One region of the Pseudomonas sp. S2_B10 genome, then DNA from elsewhere that is predicted to be linked to it. Evidence: riboswitches for the same ligand, from Rfam matches in the RefSeq annotation. Region 1 holds a riboswitch; each other region holds the start of a gene.
The links. A riboswitch is a leader RNA that binds a small molecule or an ion and turns the genes downstream of it on or off. The one in region 1 is predicted to bind cobalamin.
Positions count from the first base shown of each region.

Region 2: it holds a riboswitch for cobalamin, as region 1 does, so the genes downstream of both, cobO (cob(I)yrinic acid a,c-diamide adenosyltransferase) here and AB4O45_RS24945 (CbtB domain-containing protein) in region 1, are expected to answer to the same signal.
Region 3: it holds a riboswitch for cobalamin, as region 1 does, so the genes downstream of both, AB4O45_RS01740 (ABC transporter substrate-binding protein) here and AB4O45_RS24945 (CbtB domain-containing protein) in region 1, are expected to answer to the same signal.

Region 1 is NZ_CP162768.1:5,588,004-5,591,270, reverse strand. Features, by position in the region: gene cobW (cobalamin biosynthesis protein CobW) at 1-444, opposite strand, end outside; cobalamin riboswitch at 544-755, opposite strand; cobalamin riboswitch at 1,630-1,848, shown strand; gene AB4O45_RS24945 (CbtB domain-containing protein) at 1,972-2,169, shown strand; gene AB4O45_RS24940 (CbtA family protein) at 2,181-2,882, shown strand; gene AB4O45_RS24935 (cobalamin biosynthesis protein) at 2,879-3,267, shown strand, end outside.
Region 2 is NZ_CP162768.1:4,772,610-4,775,876, forward strand. Features, by position in the region: gene AB4O45_RS21355 (PQQ-dependent sugar dehydrogenase) at 1-145, opposite strand, end outside; gene AB4O45_RS21360 (hypothetical protein) at 212-796, opposite strand; cobalamin riboswitch at 958-1,187, shown strand; gene cobO (cob(I)yrinic acid a,c-diamide adenosyltransferase) at 1,271-1,882, shown strand; gene AB4O45_RS21370 (cobyrinate a,c-diamide synthase) at 1,879-3,267, shown strand, end outside.
Region 3 is NZ_CP162768.1:425,025-428,291, reverse strand. Features, by position in the region: gene AB4O45_RS01745 (FecCD family ABC transporter permease) at 1-389, opposite strand, end outside; gene AB4O45_RS01740 (ABC transporter substrate-binding protein) at 386-1,399, opposite strand; cobalamin riboswitch at 1,540-1,731, opposite strand; gene AB4O45_RS01735 (ParD-like family protein) at 1,941-2,168, shown strand; gene map (type I methionyl aminopeptidase) at 2,165-2,956, shown strand; gene AB4O45_RS01725 (ABC transporter ATP-binding protein) at 3,160-3,267, opposite strand, start outside.

The DNA.
Region 1 (3,267 bases):
TGCGAAGGTGCCAGCAGCGACGGCCGGGCTGTCGACCACGGTGATCACCGCGTCAACGGTGCAGGCGCTACGGATTTCCGGCCACTGGAAGGCTTGCACCAGCGGTTTTGGCAGGGCCAGGCCCGAGGTTTCAATAAGGATGTGGTCGAGATCGCCGCGACGGGCAACCAGTTCGCGCATTACCGGGAAGAATTCTTCCTGCACGGTGCAGCACAGGCAGCCGTTGGCCAGCTCATAAACGCGGCCGGTGGCCTCTTCTTCGGTGCAGCCGATGGTGCATTGCTTGAGGATTTCACCGTCGATGCCCAACTCGCCAAACTCATTGACGATCACCGCGATGCGCCGGCCCTGAGCGTTGTCAAGCATGTGCCGCAGCAGCGTGGTTTTGCCCGAACCGAGGAAACCGGTGACGATGGTGACGGGGAGTTTGGCCAGTGTTTTCATCGGTATGCCCTTTGGCAAGCGGCGGGCATACGGGACGAGAACCGGCAGCGCGCGTGCACGCCGGAAGCATTCGCCACCGGATCACCCCGCCCGGTTGTAGTGAGAATCTGTGACGAGGCAGGTCTCCTGGCTGACGGCGTTCAGGCGTTGGGCCTGGCGTCCATTGCGCCTTCCCGCTGGCTCATCGGTTGAGCTGGCAGTGGCGTGGCAACGAACATCACCGTTCACAGTTGCGGGGGCAGCCGCGGCTTTGACCGCGTTCCCTTCTTAGCTTCGGCGAGTGCCGAAGAACCTCGAAAGCGCAAGGCTACGCATGGGTCCGTCGTGGGTCAATGGTCGGTGAGTCTGAAACTGGGGGTATATCCGTTGCTGCGGTAACGGCTTCTTATGGTTTCGCTCTTACAGCGAGTCCCTTTTTCAAACGCCAAAAAGGAACCAAAAGGCTTTGCCCCGGCGTACGGCCCGCTCGCTGGGGCTCGGGGTACCTTCGTTACGGGACCGATCCGGGCGCAGCGGCTACGGTTTGCTTCGCTGCACCTCCTTCCGCTGTGTACGACTGCGTCGTACGGTCGCTGCGCTCCCACCCCCGGATCGATCCCGTAACGAAGCCTGCCGAAGGGGCAAAAGATCAAAAGCCAGAGCAAAAGCAAAGGCAAAGGCAAAAGCAAAAGATCGCAGCCTTCGGCAGCTCCTACAGTTGGATCGCGCACCAGCTCAAGAACAGGTCGGCTGTCAGGCCGCCTTCGCGAGCAGGCTCGCTCCCACAAAAGCAAAAGTAAAGCAGCGCAGCCGCCCCACTCAACAATGAGCGTTAGCTCGAGTGCTCTTGATCTTGATCCACCGGCGACGTCGCAAGGCTGAGTGGAGGGATTGATCCGGGCGTGGGAGCGCAGCGACCGTACGACGCAGTCGTACACAGCGAGTGTAGGTGCAGCGAAGCAAACCGGAGCCGCTGCGCCCGGATCAGTCCCGGAGCGAAGGAACCCGAGCCTGCGAGGGCCGAACGTAGGAGCAAGCCTTTTTGGGTACTTTTTCGGCGTTTGGAAAAAGTGCCTCGCCGTAAGGGCGAAACCGTAATCAGCAACACCCGCAGCAACGGATATACACACAAAAACATCAGAAAAATACCCCCACTGCAGTACCGAAAACTCCCGGAAATTGACTAAAAACCCAAACCCATGTTCTCCTGCACACCTTGTTACGGGTGCCCCTCACAGGGTGAAACGGGAAACCGGTGAATCATGTGCTTTACTCAAAGCCATGTCAGTCCGGTGCTGCCCCCGCAACGGTAAGCGAGCGAAGCGTCAGATCCACTGTGCCCCGGCATGGGAAGGTGATGCTTGCAGGTCGGCGACCAGCCAACCCCTCGCGAGCCCGGAGACCGGCCCGCAACACCCAGCACGCGCAAGCGCCGCTGAACACAAACAAACCCGCGGTGGGCGGGCGCTGTTCGAAATCCCTGCGTGCCCGGCCCGCAGGGATTTTCATGCGCTCTGTTTACCCGCTGACATTTCAGAGGGAAGCGCTATGTCGATCATCAGTAACACCGTCAGCCACACTGACCACATCTCCAGCAGCACCACACTCGGCCAACGCGTCGCCGCCGCCCTCTTCGCCTCGATCCTCGGTGCCAGCCTGGTCTGGTTCGCCGGTTTCTCGCACATCGAAGCGGTGCACAACGCCGCCCACGATACCCGCCACAGCGCCGCGTTCCCGTGCCACTGAGGCCTGCCGAAATGATCAAGCGTATCGCGCAAACCGCAGGCTTCACCGGCTTGCTGGCCGCCCTGCTGCTGACCCTGCTGCAGAGTTTCTGGGTATCACCGTTGATTCTGCAGGCCGAATCCTTCGAGAAATCCGAACCGGTCGCGCAAGTCCACGAACACGCCGCCGGCACCGCCGCCCACAGCCATGATGGCGAAGCCTGGGAGCCGGAAGACGGCTGGCAGCGCGTGGTCTCGACCACTGGCGGTAATCTGGTGGTGGCAGTGGGTTTCGCCTTGATGCTCGCCGGCCTGTACACCTTGCGCGCGCCGACCAAGACCTCGCAAGGGCTGCTCTGGGGTCTGGCCGGTTACGCCACGTTCGTTCTCGCGCCGACCTTGGGCCTGCCACCTGAATTGCCGGGCACTGCGGCTGCCGATCTGGCATCGCGGCAGATCTGGTGGATCGGCACTGCCGCTTCGACCGCCGTCGGTCTGGCACTGATTGCCTTCAGTCGTCACTGGCTGATGAAGCTTCTCGGTGTGGCGATTCTCGCCGTGCCGCATGTGATCGGCGCCCCGCAACCGCAGGTGCATTCGATGCTCGCTCCAGAGGCATTGGAAACCCAGTTCAAAATCGCTTCGCAGCTGACCAACGTCGCGTTCTGGCTGGCCTTGGGCCTGATCAGTGCATGGTTGTTCCGCCGCAAAAGCGCAGGCCCATATCAGGCATGACCGATGACCGCGCAGCGCCGACCCTCGTGGTCGGCCTCGGCTGCCAGCGCGGCTGCCCGGCCAGTACGTTGCGTGCATTACTCGATCAAGCGTTGCAGGCGCACCGCATCGAGTTGCGAGCGGTCAAGGCTTTGGCGAGTATCGACCTCAAGCGCGACGAACCGGGGTTGCTGGAACTGGCCACACAATTGAACCTGCCGCTGCAGTATTTCAACAGTGCCGAACTGGCGCCCTATCAGCAGCGCCTCAGCCATCAATCGCAGATCGCCTTTGAGCGCACCGGCTGCTACGGCGTGGCGGAAAGCGCCGCGCTGGCGCTCGCCGAGCAACTGATTCAGGCGCCGGCGAAACTGCTGATCCACCGGCAGAAATATGCGCAGGCCAC
Region 2 (3,267 bases), 820 kb from region 1:
TGACTGTCGGGATCAGCGTCTTGTTCGGTTCGGGCAGTTTCGGTGACGGGCCGGTGCCGTCGGAGACTTGCAGGCTGGAGGTTTCACCGCAGGCGGCGAGCCCGCCAGCGACGGCGATGATAAGAGCGAGTTGGGCCTTGCGCATTGCTGATCTTCCCTATGAATGCATTCCTAAACATAGAGGAGGGCGCAGGCCCGATGGTTCAACTGCTCAACCGCGGGCTTCCTTGAACAGCATGGCGATGCCCGGATGATAGTTGCCCGCGTCGCTGTGCAATTTGCGATAGGCGTAGGGGAAATACCAGGCCACGGCGCAGGTGTGTTCCTTTTGCAGGTCGTCGACCATGTCCTGCAATTCTTCGGGGCTGGCGCTGTGCTGAGGTTTTTGCGGAGCAACAAAGAGGCAGCCGAGCTTGAGATCGCTGGCGTAGCTGATGCGCTTGGCATCAACGGTGATGTCGAGCAGTGCCTGGGTCAGGTTGAGATTGTTGACCCGTGGCCAACGTTGCGTGGCCTGAATGAACGCGCGGTCTTCGGCGCCGGCAATCAGCAGGTCGGCGCGAGCATTGCGTTCGCCTTCTTCGTTCTGTTTGCGCGTGGCCGTGTCGTTCAGCGTGACCATTTCAGCCATCCACGCCGCTGCCGCGAGCAGGCCGAGATTGGCTTTCTCGTCGTGCCAATATGGCGTGTCGTTGTCGCCGCGTACGGTGTTGTAGCGATCGATACAGTCAAACCAGCGTTCCAGCAACGGGCGCAGGAATTCCAGGCGCGGGTTGCTGATGATCATGCCTTGCATCGTCGTCATCCTTATTGTTGTAGTGGGCTTTCGAAAAAAGCATGGCTCTTTGATATCACTTGTCGCAGTCTGGCACAAGATTGCCGCTGCACAATGGATCAGCGGCAGTTATTCGCGCGCAAAGCGCCTCTTCAATTGACGCTCCACCCCCAACCCTCTAACCTTCGCCGCTTGTTTCAGGTGCTCTGTGGCCCCGCGTCGACAGAGTGAAACAGGGAAGCCGGTGAGGGTGGTCTTCAAGCGAAGCCACGACGATCCCGGCGCTGCCCCCGCAACGGTAAATGAGTGAAAACTGCGCCTTGAGCCACTGCCTCGAAAGAAGCGGGAAGGCGCGCAGTCCGGCGAAACGCCGCTCATGAGCCCGGAGACCGGCCTGATCCATCTCAGCGGCATCACGGTGGGCGATGCCAGGCTTTTTGCCGTCTATTCTTGTGCCTGCCCGCCGTTATCCAGCCTCAACGGAGAGCTCCCCCCATGACTGATTCCCCCGAGCGTGACGAACGCCATCTGGCGCGCATGCAGCGCAAGAAGGCCGTGATCGACGAACGCATCGCCAACTCGCCCGACGAATGTGGCCTGGTGCTGGTGCTGAGCGGCAATGGCAAAGGCAAGAGCAGCTCGGCGTTCGGCATGCTCGCCCGCGCGATGGGCCACGGCATGCAGTGCGGCGTTGTGCAGTTCATCAAGGGCCGCAACAGCACCGGCGAAGAATTGTTTTTCCGCCGCTTCCCCGAGCAGGTGCGTTTCCACGTCATGGGCGAAGGCTTCACCTGGGAAACCCAGGATCGTCAGCGCGACATCGCCGCTGCGACCGCCGCTTGGGAAGTCTCGCGTGAATTGTTGCGCGACCCTTCGATCGGTCTGGTGGTGCTCGATGAATTGAACATCGCCCTCAAGCACGGCTACCTCGATCTCGATCAGGTGCTCAGCGATTTGCAAGCGCGCCCGCCGATGCAGCACGTGGTGGTCACCGGTCGCGGCGCCAAGCCGGAAATGATCGAGATGGGCGACACGGTTACCGAGATGGGCATGCTCAAGCACGCCTTTCAGGCCGGGATCAAAGCGCAGAAAGGCGTCGAACTTTGAAGCAACCACGTCACTGCCCGGCGGTGTTGATCGCCGCGCCGGCCTCCGGTCAGGGCAAGACCACCGTCACCGCCGCACTCGCCCGTTTGCATCGCAATCAGGGGCGCAAGGTGCGCGTATTCAAATGCGGCCCGGACTTTCTCGATCCGATGATCCTCGAGCGCGCCAGCGGTGCGCCGGTGTATCAACTGGACATGTGGATGGTCGGCGAGCAGGAAAGTCGCCGGCTGTTGTGGGAAGCCGCCGCCGAGGCTGACCTGATTCTGATCGAGGGCGTGATGGGCCTGTTCGACGGCACGCCATCCAGCGCTGATCTGGCGCGCCACTTCGGTGTGCCGGTGCTCGGCGTGATCGACGGCACCGCCATGGCGCAGACCTTTGGCGCCTTGGCGCTGGGCCTGGCCAAGTATCAGCCGGACTTGCCGTTCGCTGGCGTGCTGGCCAACCGCGTCGGCACCTTGCGCCATGCGCAATTACTCGAAGGCAGCCTCACCGAAGGTCTGCGCTGGTACGGTGCGCTGTCCCGCGAAACCGGTATCGAATTGCCGAGCCGCCACCTCGGCCTGGTTCAGGCCAGCGAATTGAATGATCTGGATCTGCGCCTCGACGCGGCCGCCGATGCGCTGGCCAGCAGTTGCGAGGTCGCGCTGCCACCGGCCGTTGAATTCGCCGCGCCTGACGTCATCGCCGCCGAGCCTCTATTAAAAGGTGTGCGCATCGCCGTTGCCCGCGATGAAGCCTTTGCCTTCACCTATGGCGCCAGTCTCGATCTGCTGCGGGCGATGGGCGCCGAATTGCGCTTCTTCTCGCCGATCCGCGACACGCAATTGCCCGAGGCGGACAGCCTGTATCTGCCGGGCGGCTATCCAGAGTTGCATCACGTCGCGCTGGCGCAAAACGCCTCGATGCTGGCGGCGATCCGCGCGCACCATACGGCGGGCAAGCCCTTGCTCGCCGAGTGTGGCGGCATGCTTTACCTGCTTGATTCGCTGACCGACGTGGAAGGCACCCGTGCTGAGCTGGTCGGTTTGCTCAAGGGCGAGGCGGTGATGCAGAAGCGTCTGGCGGCGCTGGCGTTGCAGGCGGTTGAATTGCCGGAAGGGGAGTTGCGTGGGCATACCTATCATCATTCCCTGACCACCACAGAGCTGACGCCGATTGCCCGTGGGCTGAGCCCCAATGGCGGGCGCGGCGCTGAGGCGGTTTATCGCGAGGGGCGGATGACGGCGTCGTACGTGCACTTTTATTTCCCATCGAATCCGACTGCGATTGCGGCATTGTTTGCGCCAGACAGTGAGGCCGGCTTCGCGAGCAAGCTCGCTCCCACAGTGAATGGTGAGCTTCCTGAAGAAATGCGATCTCCTGTGGGAGCTGGCTTGCCAGCG
Region 3 (3,267 bases), 810 kb from region 1:
GCGCCGGCAAAAGCACCGACCGACAATGAAATCGCCCCGGCACCGACGCCGAGCAGGGCGACCATCACCGCGCCGGTCGAGGCACCCGCGGAAATCCCCAGCAGATACGGATCGGCCAACGGATTGCGCAGCAGCGACTGCAGGATTACGCCACAGGTCGCCAGACCGGCGCCGCAGGCCGCCGCGACCAGCGCGCGGGTCAGGCGATAGTTCCAGACGATACCTTCGTCGATCGGGTCGAGCACATAACCGGCGCCCCACAGCTTGTTCGCCAGCACCTGCAACACCACGCTCGGCTCGATCGAAGTCTCACCAATGGCCACGCCGCCAATCAGCGCGACCGACAGCGTCAACAGCACCAGCAGCAAACGGATCAGGCGTCTGCTCATTGCGACAGGTCGTAGCCGTTGATGGCGCTGGCCAGTTGTTCGAGGCCGTCGAAGGTGCGCAGGCTGGCCTGCATGGCCATGGCGTCTAGGATGATGATGCGGTTGTGCTTGACCGCATCCATGTTGCGCGTCACCGGATCACTGCGCAGGAAGGCGAGTTTCTTCTGATAGTCGTCCGCCGGGAAACGTCGACGATCCATGCGCGCGATCACCAGAAATGTCGGGTTGGCCTTGGCGATGGTTTCCCAGCCGACGGTTGGCCATTCTTCATCCGACTCGACGACGTTGCGCACGCCGAGGGTGCTGAGCATGAAATCGGGCACACCTTTGTGCCCGGCCACGAAAGGCTCGATGTCCATCTCGGCGCTGGAGAACCACACCAGGGCGCTGACGTCTTTGCGCTGCTGCTTTTTCGCGGTGGCGATCGACTGCGCGAGGCTGGCTTTGAGCTGCTCATTGAGCTGCTCGCCACGCGCCTGCACATCGAAAATCGCCGCCAGTTGGCTCACGCTTTTGTAGATGCTGTCGATGCGAAACGGCGCCAGCCGCGTGCCGTCCGAACCCACGAGGTTGTCCTTGGCTTCGCAATCGGAGGGCAGCAGATAGGTCGGAATCTTCAGTTCATGAAACTGCTCGCGGGTGCCGACCGCGCCTTGCGGGCCGACCATCCATTCCAGCTCGACGGCAACCAGCTCCGGGCGTTTGGCGATCACCGCTTCGAAACTCGGCTCGTTGTCGGCGAGGCGCTCGATCCTGTCGTTCTGTGCTTTGTATGTGCCCAGCACATCGTTGAACCACAGCGAAGTGCCGACGACTTTGTCGCCCAGACCCAAGGCGTAGAGCATTTCGGTGCCGGCCTGGCCGATAGTCACCGTGCGCGCAGGTGCGTGTTGAAAGGTCAGGCTGCTGCCACAATTTTCGACGGTCAGCGGATACGCAGTCGGCGCCGCTTGCGCCAGGGCGCAAAGGCTCAGAGCGGTGAGCAGGGTGGCAACGCGGGGCAGCAGCATGGGGCAGTCTCCAAGGGAACCGTACGGGAGCGGGCGGGTACGGTTTGGAAACACACCTCGGGCGCGGTCGTGGAAACTGCGCAAGGCCGGCACGGGGAAAATGCGCACGGCACGATGTCCTTCCCGGACACCCCGCCGGTTGGTCAGTCACTGTGCCGGCAGGTCTCCTGACTGATGCGTCATCGCCACGCTCCGGCCTTCCCGGGATTCACCCAGTGGCAGTCGAGGAGCAGGCTCGGCACCTACAGTTGCGGGGGCAGTTCCGATTGATGCGTGGAGCACCTCGGATTCCCTATTAATTCCGTGTGGAAACCGGCGCGGGCATGGTAGTCGATCAGGCCGCTGATGGGGAGCCGAATCTGCTTTGGTAGGAGCTGCCGAAGGCTGCGATCTTTTGATCTGGTCTTTAACGGGCAAGATCAAAAGATCGCAGCCTTCGGCAGCTCCTACACGGGTGCGTGTTTGCGTGGCGGAGCGTTTGCAATCCGAGGGTAAGCTTGGCTAATATACGTTCCATATACACATCGTATCGGATTCATATATGGGCATCGTAAAAATCTCAGAGGACATGCACGAGAACCTGCGTATCTCCAGCAACGCCCTCAGCCGCTCGATCAACGCGCAGGCCGAGCACTGGATGCGCATCGGCATGCTCGCCGAGCTGCATCCCAACCTCGACCACAGCGCCATTTGCCGCCTGCTGATCCGCGCCGAACAGAATGGTGGGCTGGATCTGCAACAACTGACTCAGGAAGCCGTCAGCGCATGAGAAACCAGATCAAGATCAACACCCCGGCCGACATCGAAAAATCCCGCGCCGCCGGCAAACTCGCCGCCGAAGTGCTGGCAATGCTGGTGCCGCATGTGAAGGCCGGTGTGACCACCGATGAGCTGGACCGGCTGTGCAACGATTACATCGTCAATGTGCAGAAGGCGGTGCCAGCCAATGTCGGTTATCACGGCTTCCCGAAAACCGTCTGTGCGTCGGTCAACGATGTGGTGTGCCACGGGATTCCATCGGGTACGCCATTGAAAGACGGCGACATCGTCAACCTCGACATCGCGGTGATCAAGGACGGCTGGTTCGGCGATACCAGTCGCATGTATGTGGTGGGCGAGGCGACTCCCGAAGCGCAGCACCTGATCAAGACCACCTACGAAGCCATGTGCGCGGGCATCCGTGCAGTGAAACCCGGCGCAACACTGGGCGATATCGGCCACGCGATCCAGAGCCTGGCGGAGGCGGAGGGCTTCAGCGTGGTACGCGAATACTGCGGCCACGGCATCGGCAAGGTCTATCACGACGAACCGCAGATCCTGCATTACGGCTTTCCCAATCAAGGGCTGAAGCTCAAGGCCGGAATGATTTTCACCGTGGAACCGATGCTCAACGCCGGCAAACGCCATGTGAAGAACATGCCGGATGGCTGGACCGTATTGACCAAGGACGGCTCGTTGTCGGCGCAGTGGGAGCATATGGTCGCGGTGACGGAGAGCGGGTTTGAAGTGCTGACGGCGTGGCCGGATGAGATTGAAGGGTACCGGGCCATTGGCTAATACCGTGTCGCCTGCTTGCCCTCACCCTAGCCCTCTCCCAATGGGAGAGGTGACTGACCGAGGTGTTGTTGCGAGATACGCCGACGTGCGATACCGAGTCGAACTTACATTTTGAACAGCATGAAGATCGGCTCCCTTTCCCCCTCGCCCCCCGTGGGGGAGAGGGCTGGGGTGAGGGGGTAGATCCAACTGACTCAGCGCAATCAGTGAGCCCCGGCAGCCTTGTTCAAGGCGCTCTCGGTCCACTCGGTATAAACACAAGCATCCGCCGTCGCCCAGCGCACCCGTACCGGATCGCCGGCCTTGAGCGG